One region of the Serratia sp. JSRIV002 genome, then DNA from elsewhere that is predicted to be linked to it. Evidence: predicted binding sites of a transcription regulator. Region 1 holds the regulator's gene; each other region holds the start of a gene.
What was found. The regulator LexA, encoded in region 1, represses DNA repair genes until DNA is damaged. The targets are predictions, from matches to a motif close to TNCTGTATGTACATACAGNA.
Positions count from the first base shown of each region.

Region 2: the regulator LexA is predicted to act here: its motif matches at 2,226-2,245, upstream of KGP26_RS13020 (metal-dependent hydrolase).
Region 3: the regulator LexA is predicted to act here: its motif matches at 3,491-3,510, upstream of uvrB (excinuclease ABC subunit UvrB).

Region 1 is NZ_CP074143.1:5,487,775-5,493,455, forward strand. Features, by position in the region: gene KGP26_RS25700 (CsbD family protein) at 16-225, opposite strand; gene dinF (MATE family efflux transporter DinF) at 532-1,872, opposite strand; gene lexA (transcriptional repressor LexA) at 1,984-2,592, opposite strand; gene KGP26_RS25715 (diacylglycerol kinase) at 2,716-3,084, opposite strand; gene plsB (glycerol-3-phosphate 1-O-acyltransferase PlsB) at 3,407-5,681, shown strand, end outside.
Region 2 is NZ_CP074143.1:2,757,998-2,763,678, forward strand. Features, by position in the region: gene KGP26_RS13015 (L-cystine transporter) at 80-1,471, opposite strand; gene KGP26_RS13020 (metal-dependent hydrolase) at 1,656-2,204, opposite strand; gene kduD (2-dehydro-3-deoxy-D-gluconate 5-dehydrogenase KduD) at 2,429-3,190, opposite strand; gene hxpB (hexitol phosphatase HxpB) at 3,404-4,069, opposite strand; gene KGP26_RS13035 (YniB family protein) at 4,283-4,843, shown strand; one part of gene KGP26_RS13040 (IS3 family transposase) at 4,902-5,681, opposite strand, start outside.
Region 3 is NZ_CP074143.1:1,813,618-1,819,298, forward strand. Features, by position in the region: gene bioF (8-amino-7-oxononanoate synthase) at 1-371, shown strand, start outside; gene bioC (malonyl-ACP O-methyltransferase BioC) at 355-1,122, shown strand; gene bioD (dethiobiotin synthase) at 1,115-1,795, shown strand; gene KGP26_RS08470 (ABC transporter ATP-binding protein) at 1,821-2,531, opposite strand; gene uvrB (excinuclease ABC subunit UvrB) at 3,594-5,606, shown strand.

The DNA.
Region 1 (5,681 bases):
CAGCGGCTCATCGCGCTACCAACGATACTTGCTGTGTTCTTCCCAGGCTTTGACTTCTTTTTCGGCTGCCTCTTTCTGGTAGCCATAGCGTTCCTGGATTTTACCGACCAGCTGTTCGCGTTTCCCTTCGATCACGGTGATATCGTCATCGGTCAGCTTGCCCCATTTTTCCTTCACTTTACCTTTAAACTGCTTCCAGTTACCGTCGGCTTGATCTTTGTTCATAATCTCTCCGTTACTCTTGGTTGTCAGTTTTAGATAAATCTGGCTGGACTTAACTGAGTCAAATTTAAGGTTATCTAATGCGTCCGTTGCCAATTAAGCGCGGGCTTAATTCGCCAGCCACGTGATTAACTATAGTCACCCATCACGAAAAGCACCCGAAAAGCAGCATAAAATAGGGTTAGGAAAAGTCTCAATAGCAAAAAACGCCGTTAAAACAGTAAGCAAGCGAAGCAAAACAGCCCTCAACACATGTAACCAAATGTGAATACCCATCCAGAATCATCAACTAGTCTGGCCTATGTATCGCTAGTTAGGGGATGAAAACCAGGTGCCTTGCACGCTATGACGGTGCCAAACCCAGCCCAAAGCAGCCCCGCGCAGTGCCAGGAATACCGCCAGAGCCAGCCATAAACCGTGGTTGCCCAATACCGGCAGGGTGAACAACGTCAGCCCGTAGCCCACTGCGGCTACCGCCATGCTGTTACGCATTTCTGCGCCACGGGTGGCGCCGATAAACATGCCATCCAGCAGATAGCACCAAACCCCCACCAGGGGCAGCACCACCTGCCAGGGCAGATAATGATTTGCCAGCGCACGCAACTCCGGCAGCGAGGTTAAGCCCGCCACAATCTGCTGCCCGGCGAACAGATAAATAACGGCAAAACCACAGGCAACCAGGCAAGCCTGCCGACAGGCGGCACGCCATACTTTACGGAGTTGCCGCCCGTCCCGCGCACCATAGGCGTGGCCGGAATGGGCTTCCACCGCGTAGGCAAAACCATCCAGAGCATAGGCGGTAAAGGTCAGTAGATTCATCAGCACCGCATTCACCGCCACCACCTCTCCGCCCATGCGGGCTCCCAGAATGGTCAACGAAGCGAAACACAGTTGCAGTAATAACGAACGCAGCATGATGTCGCGGTTAAGTGCCAACAGGCGGCGCATATCCCCACGCCACGCGGTTCGCAGCATTGTCAGCGAAATCCCCCGCATGCGTAGTACCCGCCATGCTAACCACAAACCCAGCAACAGCGTGGCGTACTCCGCAATCACCGTGGCAGTTGCAGCCCCCTGCACGTTCCAACCCAGCCCCATTACCAGCCAGATATCCAGCACGATGTTCAGCAGGTTACCGACAATCAACAGGATCACCGGCGCCCTCACGTATTGAACTCCCAGCAACCAACCGAGCAACACCATATTGGCCAACGCCGCCGGGGCACTCAGCCAGCGGATCTCCAAAAATAGCCTGGCCTGAACCAATACTTCCCGATCGCCCCCCACAATGTTCAGCGCCAAGGTGATCAACGGGGCTCGCAACAGCACAATCGCCAGCCCGGCCACCAGCGCCAACAATAACGGCTGCATAAATGCGCGAGCCAGCCGGTAGGGATCTTGCGCACCCAGCGCCTGCGCCGTCAGCCCGGTGGTGCTCATACGCAGGAACAACAACAACATAAACAGGAAGCTGGTGGCCATTGATCCCACCGCGACCCCGCCAAGGTAGCTAGGGCTATCGAGATGACCGATAACGGCGGTATCCACCAGGCCAAGCAAGGGGACGGTAATATTGGAGAAGATCATCGGCAACGCCAGACGCCACAGAGCTTTGTCGGTGTCACTGGTGAAGGCAGAAAGCAGGCGCATGGCGATATGTTCCCGTACAAGCATGGATTTTAGCGTAGCTTAGAAATGACATCGCCCCAGAGTTGGGGCGAGGTTTGCCGTTTTAAAGGGCTGTAATACGAGGTAAAACGGTTAGATCCAGTCGCCGTTGCGGATCACGCCCACCGCCAGGCCTTCGATGGTGAAGTTCTGCTGGCGCAGATCGACCACGATCGGTTGGAATTCGCTGTTTTCTGGCAGCAGTTCGACGACGTTACCGTGTTTCTTCAGGCGTTTGACCGTGACCTCGTCTTCAATGCGGGCGACGACGACCTGGCCGTTGCGTACGTCTTGAGTCTTATGCACTGCCAGCAGATCGCCATCCAGGATGCCGATGTCGCGCATCGACATGCCGCTAACGCGCAGCAGGAAATCGGCATTAGGCTTGAACAGTGAAGGGTCCACCTTATAGTGCCCTTCAATGTGCTGCTGAGCCAACAGAGGTTCACCGGCAGCCACACGGCCCACCAGAGGTAACCCCTCTTCATCTTCCATCAGCAAGCGGATACCGCGTGATGCACCGGAGATGATCTCGATAACGCCTTTGCGAGCCAGTGCTTTCAAGTGCTCTTCTGCAGCATTTGGTGAGCGGAACCCCAGGCGCATTGCGATCTCGGCACGCGTCGGTGGCATGCCCGTTTGCGAAATATGATCGCGAATCAGGTCGTAGACCTCTTGCTGTCTGGTAGTTAGTGCTTTCATTCCGCCCCCTGTTTGTTTATACAGTCTTGCTGTGAGTATATACAGCTAAGTCTGGATTGGGAACCGAAGAATAAATAAAAATCAGCAGGTAGCGAGCGTGATCGCAACGATACCCGCTGGTTTTCACGCCAAATGCTGCCAAAGTACCGAAGCCCAAACGAACAGCGCCAGAATGATTGCCAGCGATACCGCCGCCGAGCCCATATCTTTGGCCCGCCCGGAAAGCTCGTGATATTCCGTCCCCACGCGATCGACAACGGCCTCAATCGCACTGTTGAGGATTTCGACAATCATCACCAGCAGCACCGAGCCGATCAACAAGATGCGCGCTATCGCTCCCACATCCAGCCAAACCGCCACGATGATAGCCACCACCGTCGCCACCAGTTCCTGACGGAATGCGGCTTCGTTCTGCCAGGCAGCGGTTAAACCTTTATAGGAATAGCCTGCCGCTTTAATGATACGCGTCAGGCCAGTTGCTTGATTTGCCATAGTTAAGAACGCCTTTCTCCAAGATGGATCATGTACCCGTCGTGTTGCAGCCGCAACGTTCCAGACAGATTTGCCAGCCCAATCACATTTTTATCGCAGCGCAGTATACAGCAAGGTTGGAATACCTTAATCACCTAGCTATGTCGTACCAATGCCGCGCGCGCATGAGTGCGCTAGAGCGGCCAATTTGATATCCATCAGGTATAATTCAACTATGTACTTCCATTGCCGTGAATGGCCGTGGATTTCCCAACGCCACAGATCTGCTACCCGGTTTCTGGTATGCTTGCGGCGAATTGCTAACAAGAGGCTTCACGTTGTCATGTCAGGTTGGCGTAAAATCTATTATAAGATATTGAACTTACCACTAAAAATGTTGGTAAGAAGTAAGGTTATCCCAACAGATCCGGTCACGGAGTTAGGGTTGGATCCCTCACGACCGATTTTGTATGTTTTACCTTATAATTCCAAGGCGGATTTACTCACCTTGCGCACCCAGTGTCTGGCGCAAGATCTGCCCGATCCCCTTAACCCGTTGGAAATCGATGGCACCGTGCTGCCAAGCTACGTGTTTATCCATGATGGCCCACGCGTATTCCGCTATTACACTCCCAAAGAAGAATCGGTAAAACTGTTTCACGATTATCTGGATCTGCACCGCAGCAACCCGGATCTCGATATTCAGATGTTGCCGGTATCGGTGATGTTTGGCCGCTCCCCTGGGCGTGAAGGCCACGGCACGCCGCACCTGCGCCTGCTGAACGGCGTACAGAAGTTCTTCGCTGTACTGTGGCTGGGGCGTGACAGCTTTGTCCGTTTCTCCAACACCGTGTCCCTACGCCGGATGGCGACAGAGCACGGCACCGATAAGACCATCGCGCAAAAACTGGCCCGTGTCGCACGTATGCACTTTGCACGCCAGCGCCTGGCCGCCGTTGGGCCAAGCCTGCCAGCCCGTCAGGATCTGTTCAACAAGCTGCTGGCCTCCAAGGCGATTGAAAAAGCGATCGAAGATGAAGCGCGCAGCAAAAAGATCTCCCACGAAAAGGCCCAGCAGAACGCGATTGCGCTGATGGAAGAGATTGCCGCCGATTTCTCCTATGAAACGGTGCGCCTGTCCGACCGCGTGTTGAGCTGGACCTGGAACCGGCTGTATCAGGGTATCAACGTCACCAACGCCGAGCGTGTGCGTCAGCTGGCGCAGGATGGCCACGAGATCGTCTATGTGCCGTGTCACCGTAGCCATATGGACTATCTGCTGCTGTCCTATGTGCTCTACCATCAGGGGCTGGTGCCACCGCATATCGCAGCAGGTATTAACCTGAACTTCTGGCCCGCCGGGCCGATCTTCCGTCGCCTGGGCGCATTCTTTATTCGCCGCACCTTCAAGGGCAACAAACTCTATTCAACCGTATTTCGTGAATACCTCGGTGAGCTGTTCACTCGAGGTTACTCGGTAGAATACTTTGTTGAAGGCGGGCGCTCCCGTACCGGCCGCCTGCTGGAACCGAAAACCGGCACCCTGTCGATGACCATTCAGGCCATGCTGCGTGGCGGTACACGTCCGATCACCCTGGTGCCGATTTATATCGGTTACGAGCACGTGATGGAAGTAGGTACTTACGCCAAAGAGCTGCGTGGCGCGACCAAAGAGAAAGAGAGCCTGCTGCAAATGGTGCGTGGCTTGCGCAAGCTACGCAACCTCGGCCAGGGCTACGTAAACTTTGGTGAACCGCTGCCGTTGACTACGTACCTGAACCACAACGTCCCGCATTGGCGTGAGTCTATCGACCCGATCGAAGCACAGCGCCCAAGCTGGCTGACGCCTGCGGTCAACGATCTGGCGGCTCAGATCATGGTGCGTATCAACAACGCTGCCGCCGCCAACGCCATGAACCTGTGTTCCACCGCGCTGTTGGCCTCACGCCAACGTTCGCTGACCCGTGAGCAGTTGCTTGAGCAGTTGGAATGCTACTTACAGTTAATGCGTAACGTGCCGTATGCACCGGACGCCACCGTACCAGCGCAAACGCCAGACCAGTTGCTGGATCACGCTTTAAACATGAACAAGTTTGAAGTGGAGAAGGACAACATCGGCGACATCATCATTCTGCCGCGCGAGCAGGCGGTGCTGATGACATACTATCGCAACAATATCCATCATATGTTGGTACTGCCTTCGTTGATCGCCTCTATCGTGATGCATCACCGCCGCGTGTCGCGCGTTGAGCTGTTGCGTCAGGTCAGCCTGATCTATCCGATGCTGAAGGCCGAGCTGTTCCTGCGTTACGACAAAGAACAGCTAGCCGACGTGCTGCAACCGCTGATCGAAGAGTTGATACGCCAGCAGCTGATTTGTAGCAAAGGCGATGAGCTGGTGCTGAACCCTGCGCGCATCCGTCCGTTGCAGCTGTTGGCCGCCGGGGTGCGTGAAACCCTGCAACGCTATGCCATCACCATGTCGATCCTCAGCGCCAACCCAAGTATCAACCGGGGTGCCCTGGAGAAAGAGAGCCGCATTATGGCCCAGCGTTTGTCGGTGCTGCACGGCATCAACGCGCCGGAATTCTTCGATAAGGCGGTGTTCTCCACCTTGG
Region 2 (5,681 bases), 2.7 Mb from region 1:
CAACCCTCCGTTTCGCAAGGCTAAATAAACTGAACCGGCGCCTGGGTGGGCGCCGGTTCAGTTGCAAATCAGTCTAGGGTTACCGGTGAGCCAGTTCCGCTTCGTCTTCGCTGTCCATAATGGCTTTGTCGGTCTGCTTCATCAGTTGGCTGGTGACGGTACCTGCGGTCATCGAACCACTAACGTTCAGCGCGGTACGGCCCATGTCGATCAACGGCTCAACCGAAATCAGCAGGGCGACCAGGGTCACCGGCAGGCCCATCGCTGGCAGTACAATCAGCGCAGCAAAGGTCGCGCCGCCGCCCACACCGGCAACACCGGCTGAACTGACGGTAACAATGCCAACCAGCGTCGCGATCCACAGTGGGTCCAGAGGGTTGATGCCTACGGTTGGCGCAACCATCACCGCCAGCATTGCCGGATAGAGACCCGCACAACCGTTCTGACCAATAGTGGCACCAAATGAAGCCGAGAAGCTGGCAATCGACTCCGGCACACCCAGACGGCGAGTCTGTGCTTCGACGTTCAGCGGGATGCTGGCAGCGCTGGAACGGCTGGTGAAGGCAAAGGTCAGCACCGGCCACGCTTTGCGGAAGAATTTCAGCGGATTAACGCCGGTGAAGCTCAGCAGCAGGCCGTGAACCACGAACATGATCGCCAGACCAAGGTAAGAGGCAACCACAAAGCTGCCCAGCTTGATAATGTCGTGGATATTGGAGCCTGCAACGACCTTGGTCATCAACGCCAGTACGCCGTAAGGCGTCAGCTTCATCACCAGACGGACCAGTTTCATCACCCAGGCTTGCAGGGTATCGATAGCTACCAGCACGCGCTGGCCCTTCGGTTGGTCATCTTTAAGCAGTTGCAGCGAAGCCACACCCAAGAAGGCAGCGAAAATCACCACGCTGATGATTGACGTTGGGTTAGCCCCGGTCAGATCGGCAAACGGGTTTTTCGGCACGAATGACAGGATCAGTTGCGGTACGCTCAGATCGGCCACTTTACCCGCGTAGTTGGTTTCGATCGCCGACAAACGAGCCGTTTCTTGTGTGCCCTGGACCAGACCTTCTGCGGTCAGTCCGAACAGGTTGGTGACCAATACGCCCACCAGTGCGGCGATCAGCGTGGTAAACAGTAGGGTACCAATGGTCAGGAAGCTGATTTTGCCCAGCGAGGAAGCGTTGTGCAACTTGGCTACCGCGCTCAGGATAGAGGCGAAAACCAGTGGCATCACGATCATTTGCAGCAGCTGTACATAGCCGTTACCGACGATGTTAAACCAGCCGATAGACGCTTTCAGTACCGGGTTGTCCGCGCCGTAAACCAGTTGCAGTGCCAAACCGAACACCACACCAAGTACCAGGCCGACCAGCACTTTTTTAGCCAGGCTCCATTGCTTATGGCGGGTTTGCGCCAACAGCAAAAGGAGGGCGGCAAAAACCAGCACGTTTAATACGAGCGGTAGATTCATCCCCAATGTCTCCAATCTTGTTTTTTTATAATTAAAGGTGCCAAGCACCGATGTAATGCGATGTAAATATCGTAACAGTTTGCGATGAAGCGCACTTATATCTAAAAAGAATTTAATATAACTTTTGGCTTGAAATCGTCGATGTAATAAGCGGAAAGGCGGGAAAATAGACGGTTTTTTGTGATCACAGCCGGATATTTTTTATTTGCTCAAAATACGACTGCACGGGAAAGGTGTAATCCCCTTGCCAGTAGATGGCGAAAGCCACCAAAACTATACACAGTACCCGCTCCAGCTGGTTGCCTTTTTGTGAGTTCAATATTGGCAGGCAGAAACGCCAGCGGCAGGGCCAAAGCAACGGCACGCCGGCAGGGGTGAGCATATCGGCCAGCAGGTGGCTGAAATAACCGATAATCATGGCGTGCAGCACGTCTGCGGGGATGGGCCAACCGCGCGGAACTTCTAGCTGAAATAGCCACATGCCGCCGACGATCGCCAACAGGCTATGGGTGAAACCGCGGTGACCAAAGGCGCGAGATATCGGGATGGCTATCCAGCGCAGGCGCTGGCCCAGGATGGATTTAGGGTGATCGATATCGGGTAGCAGTGACGTCAGTAGCGCGGCGGGAATGATGTGCCACCAATCGCCAGCGGCGAGCACGGGTGTCACCTCCGCTTTCTTGGCAAAGATCGCGCAGGCAACAGAGAATATGAGATGTCCTTCCGCGGTCATGTTGCTATATTCCGGCCACTAAACTGTTAATTTATCCAGTATATGGGAATTTTTACAGTTACGGAAGCGGTTACCCTGTAACGAGTTGTTAATTTAACGCCGTTTTACAAAGGGTTGAAACGGTGTTTATGACGGACGAGGTATACAGGAAGACTGGTAATGTAGGGGCGCTGCAAATGCTGCGCCCGCTCAAATTCGGAGGAAGGATATGTTCGCAGTGGAGATCAGCGAGCGAGCCAGCCACCGTCTACCGCGAGCGTGTAGCCATTAACGTAGTCGGACGCTGCCGAGGCAAGGAAGACGGTCGGGCCCATCAAGTCATCCGGCGTTCCCCAGCGCCCTGCCGGGATGCGCTCGAGGATCTGCTGGTTGCGGTCTTCATCGGTACGTAGTTGCTGGGTGTTGTTGGTGGCCATATAGCCCGGTGCAATGGCGTTAACGTTAATCTGGTACTGTGCCCATTCATTGGCCAATAGCCGGGTGAGGCCGAGTACCGCGCTTTTCGACGCGGTGTAAGACGGTACGCGAATGCCGCCCTGGAAAGAAAGCATCGAAGCAATATTGATAATTTTACCGCCGCTGCCCTGGCTGATGAACTGTTTGGCCACCGCCTGTGCCATAAAGAACAGGGTCTTGATATTGACGTCCATCACCTCATCCCAGTCTTGTTCACTGAAATTCAGGGCATCTTCACGGCGGATAATTCCTGCGTTGTTCACCAGGATATCGATTCTGCCAAACGCCTCAACGGCGGTGGCTAGCAGAGAAGGGATGGCGTCGATATTGCCGAGATCGGCGTTCAAATTCAGGAATCGACGCCCAGTCTGGGTAACTTTGCTCATGGTCTCAACGGGCTGACTGCGGTTCACGCCGATAATGTCGCAACCGGCCTGCGCCAACCCAATCGCAATGCCTTGCCCCAGGCCGGTATTACAGCCGGTGATCAGCGCCACTTTGCCCGTTAAGTCGAAGGAATTCAGAATCATAGCGTTGCTCTCTTGCCGTGAGGGAAGAAAGCACCGGGCTTTCGATGGCAACTGCGTGGCAGTGACAGTGTCACCTAATGGCCCGGTGTTTTCTTTATGCGACTAGCATAATTTGAATGGTGTCTTAATTCAATAAAAATGAAATGGTGTTTTATTTATTTTTCGAGTGCAGGGGGAGGGAAAAGGGCACCGGTGGGGCCGATGCCGTCAAGATCAGGCCAGATGGGCGGCAGTTAACTGCTCTAGGCTTTGCAACTTAAGGTCGGCCAAGGCCCAACGCGGATCCTGGCTGTATTCGTGCGCAGGGATCACGATCGATTTCATACGCGCTGCTTTGGTGGCAATCATACCGTTGAAGGAGTCTTCCAGAGTAATGCAGTGCTGTGGATCGCTGCCCAGGCGTTCGGCGGCGATCAGATAGACTTCCGGGTGCGGTTTGCTGTACGGCAGGTATTCGGCTGAAACCAACTGATCGAAATAGCTCTCCAGATCGAACATCTTCAGCACCTGCTGCTGCATATGTAGCGGAGAGGCGGAGGCCAGCCCAATATTTAAATCCAGGCTACGGCACAGTTCCAGCGCTTGTTGCACCCCAGGCAGCAACGGGCGCTTTTCCCGTACCAACTCGATGGCCCGCTCGATAATGCGGCCAGCCACTTCCTCCTGAGAAGGCCCTTGCCACGGCATGGCCTGGAACCACATTCGTACCACCAGATCGATGCGTAAACCCAGCGTATCCGGTAGGTTGTGACGATCGGACAGATCCAGGCCCAATGAGCTGAAAATATCCATTTCTGCCTGTAACCACAGGGGTTCAGAGTCGATCAGTAGACCGTCCATATCAAAAATTGCGGTTGCTATGCGTTGCGAATAAGCCATTAACAATTAACTCCTGCAGCACCAGTAAAAGAAAATGTTTTCGCCACTCTATCATTTTTGTTCAGGCGCCTGCACCCTTCGGGCCCGGGGTGTTTTCCCAAAGTACAGGATCTCTCTGGAACTGGGGGGAAGATAAAGAAAACGGTGGGCGAGTTTCATTAACTACAGGTAGACTTAGCGCAACAACGATTGCGTCGCTTACAAGGGGAACACATGACGTATCAACAGGCTGGGCGCGTTGCCATACTGAAACGCATTTTCGGATGGGTCGTTTTCATCCCGGCGTTACTGTCAACGCTGGTTTCACTGCTGGGTTTTGTTTATCAACACAGTGAGAAGTCCAGAGGGATCAACGCCGTGATGCTGGATTTTGTCCACGTCATGGTCGACATGGTGCGCTTCAATACGCCATTCCTGAATATTTTCTGGTACAACTCACCGGTACCGGACGTGGATAAGAGCCTGTTTAGCGGCGCTAATCTGATGTTTATCATTATCTATTTCCTGATTTTTGTCGGCCTGGCATTGCAGACTTCCGGTGCGCGCATGTCGCGTCAGGTGAAGTTTATCCGTGAAGGATTGGAAGATCAGATGATCCTGGAACAGGCCAAGGGCAGCGAAGGGCACACGCGTGAGCAATTGGAAGAGCGGGTGACGTTGCCACACCACACCATTTTGCTGCAATACTTCCCGCTGTATATCTTGCCGGTGGTGATCGCCGTGGTGGCTTATTTTGTGCTCAAGCTGCTAGGGCAAATGGCCGGAGTGGCGTAGATCTGCAAAGAACGGGCGCCCTATGTGAACTGACCCCAAGAAGTTGGACGGTTTAAAATTAAGCAACCATCAAAGCCTGCGTTCTGTACTCCACAGGGCTCAGGCCTTTGAGCTTCTGTTTGATACGATGGTTATTGTAGTAATCTATGTACATGTCTATCTCTTCAGACAGCTGTTCCACACTCTCAAAGCGTTGTAAATAATACAGTTCAGCTTTCAGATGGCCAAAGAAGTTTTCCATTACCGCATTATCCAGGCAGTTACCCTTGCGAGACATGCTCTGTTCTATCCCATTTTCCTGCAACTGATGCTGATAAGCCGCCATCTGATAGTGCCAACCTTGGTCACTGTGCAGCAACGGCTTTTCTTCCGTTTTTAGCGTACTGAGCGCCTTATCCAGCATCGTTTTTACCAGACTGAACACAGGTTTACGGGACATCTCATAGGCAATGATTTCACCGTTAAACAAGTCGAGTACCGGCGATAAATACAGCTTTTTATCCGCCACCCGGAACTCCGTGATATCGGTCACCCACTTTTGGTTAGGCTCCAGAGCGGTAAAATCGCGCTGCAAGGTATTCGGGGACACTTTACCGACATGTCCCTTGTACGAACGGTATTTTTTACGGCGAACGGGCGATTTCAATTGCAGCTCAACCATCAGTTTTTGCACGGTTTTATGATTTAGCACAGCCCCCATCTTTCGAAGAACACTGGTCACCCGGCGATAGCCGTAACGGCCTTTATGCTCGTTAAAAACAGCCATTATTTGCTGCTTGGCTTCACCATACTTATCCGGTGCTTGATGGCTTTTACAACAATAGTAATACGTACTGCG
Region 3 (5,681 bases), 2.4 Mb from region 1:
ATCTGATTTACAGCACCGCGATGCCGCCCGCTCAAGCCTGTGCCTTGCAGGCCGCGTTAAGCTGTATTCAGCAAGGGGATGAACTACGTAGTCGGCTGCAAAAACACATCCAGCATTTTCGTGCCGGAGTGGCAGGTCTGCCGTTAACGCTAACCGCGTCGGATACCGCTATCCAACCGTTGCTGGTGGGGGATAACCAACAGGCGCTGGATCTGGCGCAGCGCCTGCGAGAGCAGGGATTGTGGGTCAGCGCCATTCGTCCGCCGACGGTGCCGCCGGGGGGGGCGCGGTTACGTATTACGCTCACTGCGGCACACCAGCCACAGGATATCGATCGCTTGTTGGAGGTACTGCATGACGTCTGCCATTGATACGGTGAACAAGCAGGCGGTGGCGGCGGCCTTCAGCCGGGCAGCGGCGAGCTACGATACCGCAGCCGTGCTGCAACGGGAGGTTGGTGAACGCTTACTGGGGATGGGGCTGTCTCATCCAGGCCAACGGGTGTTGGATGCCGGTTGCGGCACGGGCTATTTCAGCCGTCGCTGGCGCGAGCTGGGCAAGCAGGTCAGCGCGCTGGATCTGGCTCCGGGCATGCTGGCATTTGCCCGTCAGCAGCAAGCGGCGGATCGCTATTTGCTGGGGGATATCGAACATATCCCTTTGCCGACCGCCTCGGTGGATATCTGTTTTAGCAGCCTGGTGGTGCAGTGGTGCAGCGATTTGCCTCTGGCGCTGGCTGAGTTGTATCGGGTGACGCGGCCCGGTGGACTGATCCTGTTCTCTACTTTGGCACAAGGGGCTTTGCACGAGTTAGGCGACGCCTGGCAGCAAGTCGATGGCGAGCGTCATGTTAATGACTTCCTGCCGCCAACTCAGATCGCCGCCGCCTGTCATCCCTACCGGCACCAGTTTACGGAAAATTGGCAAACGCTCAGTTATCCCGACGTGATGACGTTGATGCGATCGCTAAAGGGCATCGGTGCGACTCACCTGCATCAAGGACGCGAGGCTGGCCTGCTTTCCCGCCAGCGGCTTGCCGCATTGCAGGCTGCCTATCCTTGCCGGGACGGGCAGTTTCCTCTTAGTTATCATTTGGTTTATGGAGTGATTTATCGTGATTAAGCGCTGGTTCATTACCGGAACCGACACCGAAGTGGGAAAAACCGTGGCCAGCAGTGCCTTGTTACAGGCCGCCAGCGCGGCGGGATGGCGCTGTGCTGGCTATAAACCGGTGGCGTCAGGCAGTGAGATGACCGATGAAGGGTTACGCAACGGCGATGCGCTGTCGCTGCAGAGAAACAGCAGCGTAGCGCTGGATTACGCCGTAGTGAACCCTTACACCTTTGCCGAACCGACTTCGCCGCATATTGTCAGCCAGGCCGAAGGGCGGCCTATCTCGCTGGCACGGCTTTCCGCCGGTTTACGTCATCTTGAACAACGTGCGGACTGGCTGTTGGTAGAGGGTGCCGGCGGTTGGTTCACTCCACTTTCTGAGCATGAGACCTTTGCCGACTGGGCACAGCAGGAGCAGCTGCCGGTGATCCTGGTGGTGGGCATCAAGCTTGGCTGCATCAATCATGCTTTGTTGACTGCGTTGGCGATCCAACAGTCAGGTCTGACCCTGGCAGGCTGGATCGCCAATGACGTTACCCCGCCAGGAAAACGCCATCAAGAGTACCTTGCCACTCTTTGCCGCCTATTGCCCGCTCCCCTGTTGGGCGAGATCCCACATTTACCGCAGGTAGAACAGCAGGCATTGGGACAGTATCTCGATTTAACCAGGTTGAACCCTTAACCTGATGGCCCACGGAGGGGCCAAATCACTCCGTCAGATAGGCATCAATCAGCCCCTCATCCAACTGCCCCAGCGTGCCATTGGCCACGTTACGGCCTTTATCCATCAAGCAGAAGCGGTCGGCCAGATGGCGGGCAAAGGGGAGTTGGTGCTCAACCAGCAAAATGGTCATGCCCAGTTCCTGATTCAGCTTACGGAGTACCTGGCCGATCTCCGTCGCCAGGGAAGGTGACATCCCGGCGGTGGGTTCATCCAGGATCAGCAGTTCCGGCTCCAGCATCAGAGCTCGGCCTAATGCCAACTGCTGTTGCTCGCTTTGGCACAGGTCGCCCGCACGGCGCATACGCATCGCCTGCAGCCGGGGGAACAGATTGTAAATGATGGGTGGCATACGGCGGACCTTGTCACGCCCGGCCAGCAAGGCCACCTGCAGGTTCTCTTCAACGCTCAGTTGGGAAAAGATTTGCCGCCCTTGTGGCACGTAACCAATGCCCAGTAACGCCCGGTTTTCTACCGGCTGTGGCAACAGGTTTTGCGGTGGCTCATCCGCCAACTGCCAGGTCATGCTGCCGCTGACGATCGGCAGGTGTCCCATGATGCAATTGACCAGCGTGGTTTTGCCCACTCCATTGCGGCCAAGCAACAGGGTGCATTGCCCACGAGGTAACTCAAGGCTGACATCCCACAGCGTATGCTGTTGCCCATAATATTGGTTTACCGCCCTTAAGCTTAACATTTGGCATCTCCTCCAAGACCGATATTCACGTATGGATAACGTTGACCGCAGCAAGCGGTGTCTCTCCCGGGTGTGGCAAATGCTGTGCTGATTACCCTAATCGCGGCTCAGGCTAAAAATTGGAAAATGGCCGCTACCGGTCGTTTGGCGGCTCTAGGGGGGGGTTTTGGTATGCAATGAACTTTTTCGCCGAAGATAACCGAGCTGGCTGCGGCCGATTTTCGCCAGAGTTTGCCGGTTCTTCTGCAAGGTAACGCCCCTGAACCAGGATATGCAATTCCTAGGCCATCAGGTGTTGCGCAACAAAAAAGGTGGTTTGTTAGTGTTTTGTTAACTGATTTAAGCCCGGTATGCAGGGGGCTGTCAGGGCAATAAAGTTAACTTGGGCGTTTTTTGCACCGTTACCATGCGGCACGGCGAGCTGTTGGTGCAAGCCCTAAAGGTTGTTGCCGCAACTTGCAACCCCTGAAAAGCAAAATAGCGAAAAGAGCGTTTTCGTTATCACGGCTTTTAGCATTAATCGGCATAACCAAAGCAGAATTATTGTAAAAAAATAACTAAAAAACCGACTCAGTTGACGTTTCATTGGGAAAAGCGTTCTTTCCGCAACTCCCGCCCCCCATGGGGTAGTGAGAGTTATCCACTATTCCTGTGGATAACCTTGTGCATTATACTTAGAAAAGCGGTGTGAACAGAGAGCGGGCGCGGGTTGTGCGCAGGTTGTCCGCATTCTCGTCTTTTTATTAAAGTAATTTAATATCAACAGGTTAATTAAAATCAAGCCAACGGATATCGTTAATGTGTCGATGGGCAGTTTTTTAGCGCAATCCGGGCCAAAAGTTAATTTGTATCGCATTCTGGGGATAACAGGGTGATTGACAATAAAAATGTCATGGTATTGTCACCTTGCCGGTGCGTTCGCGCCCCGTTAACGGCCGTAATAGCGTAAATCCGCTTGAAGCTGGTTTTATATCCAGTATCATGGGCACTGGCGGAAATCTTCCGGTCTTTCCATAATTAGGCCGCTACCGTCTGGCCGCAAACCTGAAAGATGATGGGGATATGAGCAAACATTTCAAACTGCATTCCGAATTCAAACCGGCCGGCGATCAGCCGCAAGCCATCCAAAAGTTGGAAGAGGGGCTGGAAGACGGCCTGGCGCACCAAACGCTGCTGGGGGTTACCGGCTCGGGTAAAACCTTTACCATCGCCAATGTGATCGCCGATCTCAACCGGCCCACCATGGTGCTGGCGCCCAACAAGACTCTGGCGGCGCAGCTGTATGGCGAGATGAAAGAGTTCTTTCCCGAGAATGCGGTGGAATATTTTGTCTCCTACTACGATTACTACCAGCCAGAAGCCTATGTGCCTAGCTCCGATACCTTTATCGAGAAAGACGCCTCGGTCAACGAACATATCGAGCAGATGCGCCTGTCGGCCACCAAAGCGCTGCTGGAGCGGCGTGACGTAGTGGTGGTGGCTTCGGTTTCCGCGATCTACGGCCTGGGCGATCCGGATCTGTACCTGAAAATGATGCTGCACCTGACCAAGGGCATGATCATCGATCAGCGTTCGATCCTGCGCCGTCTGGCCGAGCTGCAATATACCCGCAACGATCAGGCCTTCCAGCGTGCCACCTTCCGCGTGCGTGGCGAAGTGATCGACATTTTCCCGGCGGAATCGGATGAGCTGGCGCTGCGCGTTGAACTGTTCGACGAAGAGGTCGAACGCCTGTCGCTGTTCGATCCGCTAACCGGCCAGATTGAGCAGGTGGTGCCACGCTTTACCATTTATCCCAAATCTCACTACGTCACCCCGCGTGAACGTATCGTGCAGGCGATGGAAGAGATCAAGGTGGAGTTGGCTCAGCGGCGCAAAGTGCTGCTGGAAAACAACAAGCTGTTGGAAGAACAGCGCTTGACGCAGCGTACCCAGTTCGATCTGGAAATGATGAACGAGCTGGGTTACTGCTCCGGTATCGAAAACTACTCGCGCTATCTTTCCGGGCGCGGTGAGGGCGAGCCACCGCCAACCTTGTTCGACTATCTGCCGGCTGACGGGTTGCTGGTGGTAGATGAATCCCACGTCACCATCCCGCAGATCGGCGGCATGTTCAAAGGCGACCGCTCGCGTAAAGAGACGCTGGTGGAATACGGCTTCCGCCTGCCTTCGGCGCTGGATAACCGGCCAATGCGTTTTGAAGAGTTTGCCGCTGCGGCACCGCAGACCATCTACGTGTCCGCCACGCCGGGCAAATATGAGCTGGAGAAATCCGGCGGCGATATTATCGATCAGGTGGTGCGCCCAACCGGCCTGCTGGATCCGATCGTGGAAGTGCGCCCGGTGACCACTCAGGTGGACGATCTGCTTTCCGAGATCCGCAAGCGCGTGGCTATCAACGAGCGCGTACTGGTCACCACGTTGACCAAACGCATGGCAGAAGACCTGACAGAATACCTGGAAGAGCACGGGGAGCGGGTGCGTTATCTGCATTCGGACATCGATACGGTAGAACGTGTCGAAATCATCCGTGATTTGCGTCTGGGCGAGTTTGACGTGCTGGTGGGCATCAACCTGTTAAGGGAAGGCCTGGACATGCCAGAGGTGTCGCTGGTAGCGATCCTGGACGCAGACAAGGAAGGGTTCCTGCGTTCTGAGCGCTCACTGATCCAGACCATTGGCCGAGCGGCGCGTAACCTCAACGGTAAAGCGATCCTGTATGGCGACAGGATCACCGATTCCATGGCTAAGGCGATCGGTGAAACGGAACGCCGCCGCGCCAAGCAGCAGGCGCATAACGAAGCCAACGGTATCGTACCTCAGGGCCTGAACAAGAAGGTTGCGGATATTCTGCAGCTTGGGCAACCAAGCAGCCGTGGCAAGCACAAAGGGAAGGGCAAAGCGGCAGAGAGCGCGGCGCAATACCAACTGCTTACCCCCAAAGCGCTGGAGCAAAAAATCCAGGAGCTGGAGGCACAGATGTATTCTCATGCGCAGAATCTGGAGTTCGAACAGGCTGCTGCGGTGCGTGATGAAATTCACCAGCTGCGCGAGCAATTTATCGCGCTATCATAATGAACCCAAGGGGCGTGGTATGCACGCCCCGGTAAATTTTCTTGCCGTACGCCCGTTTGCTGATTAAGGTGTGCG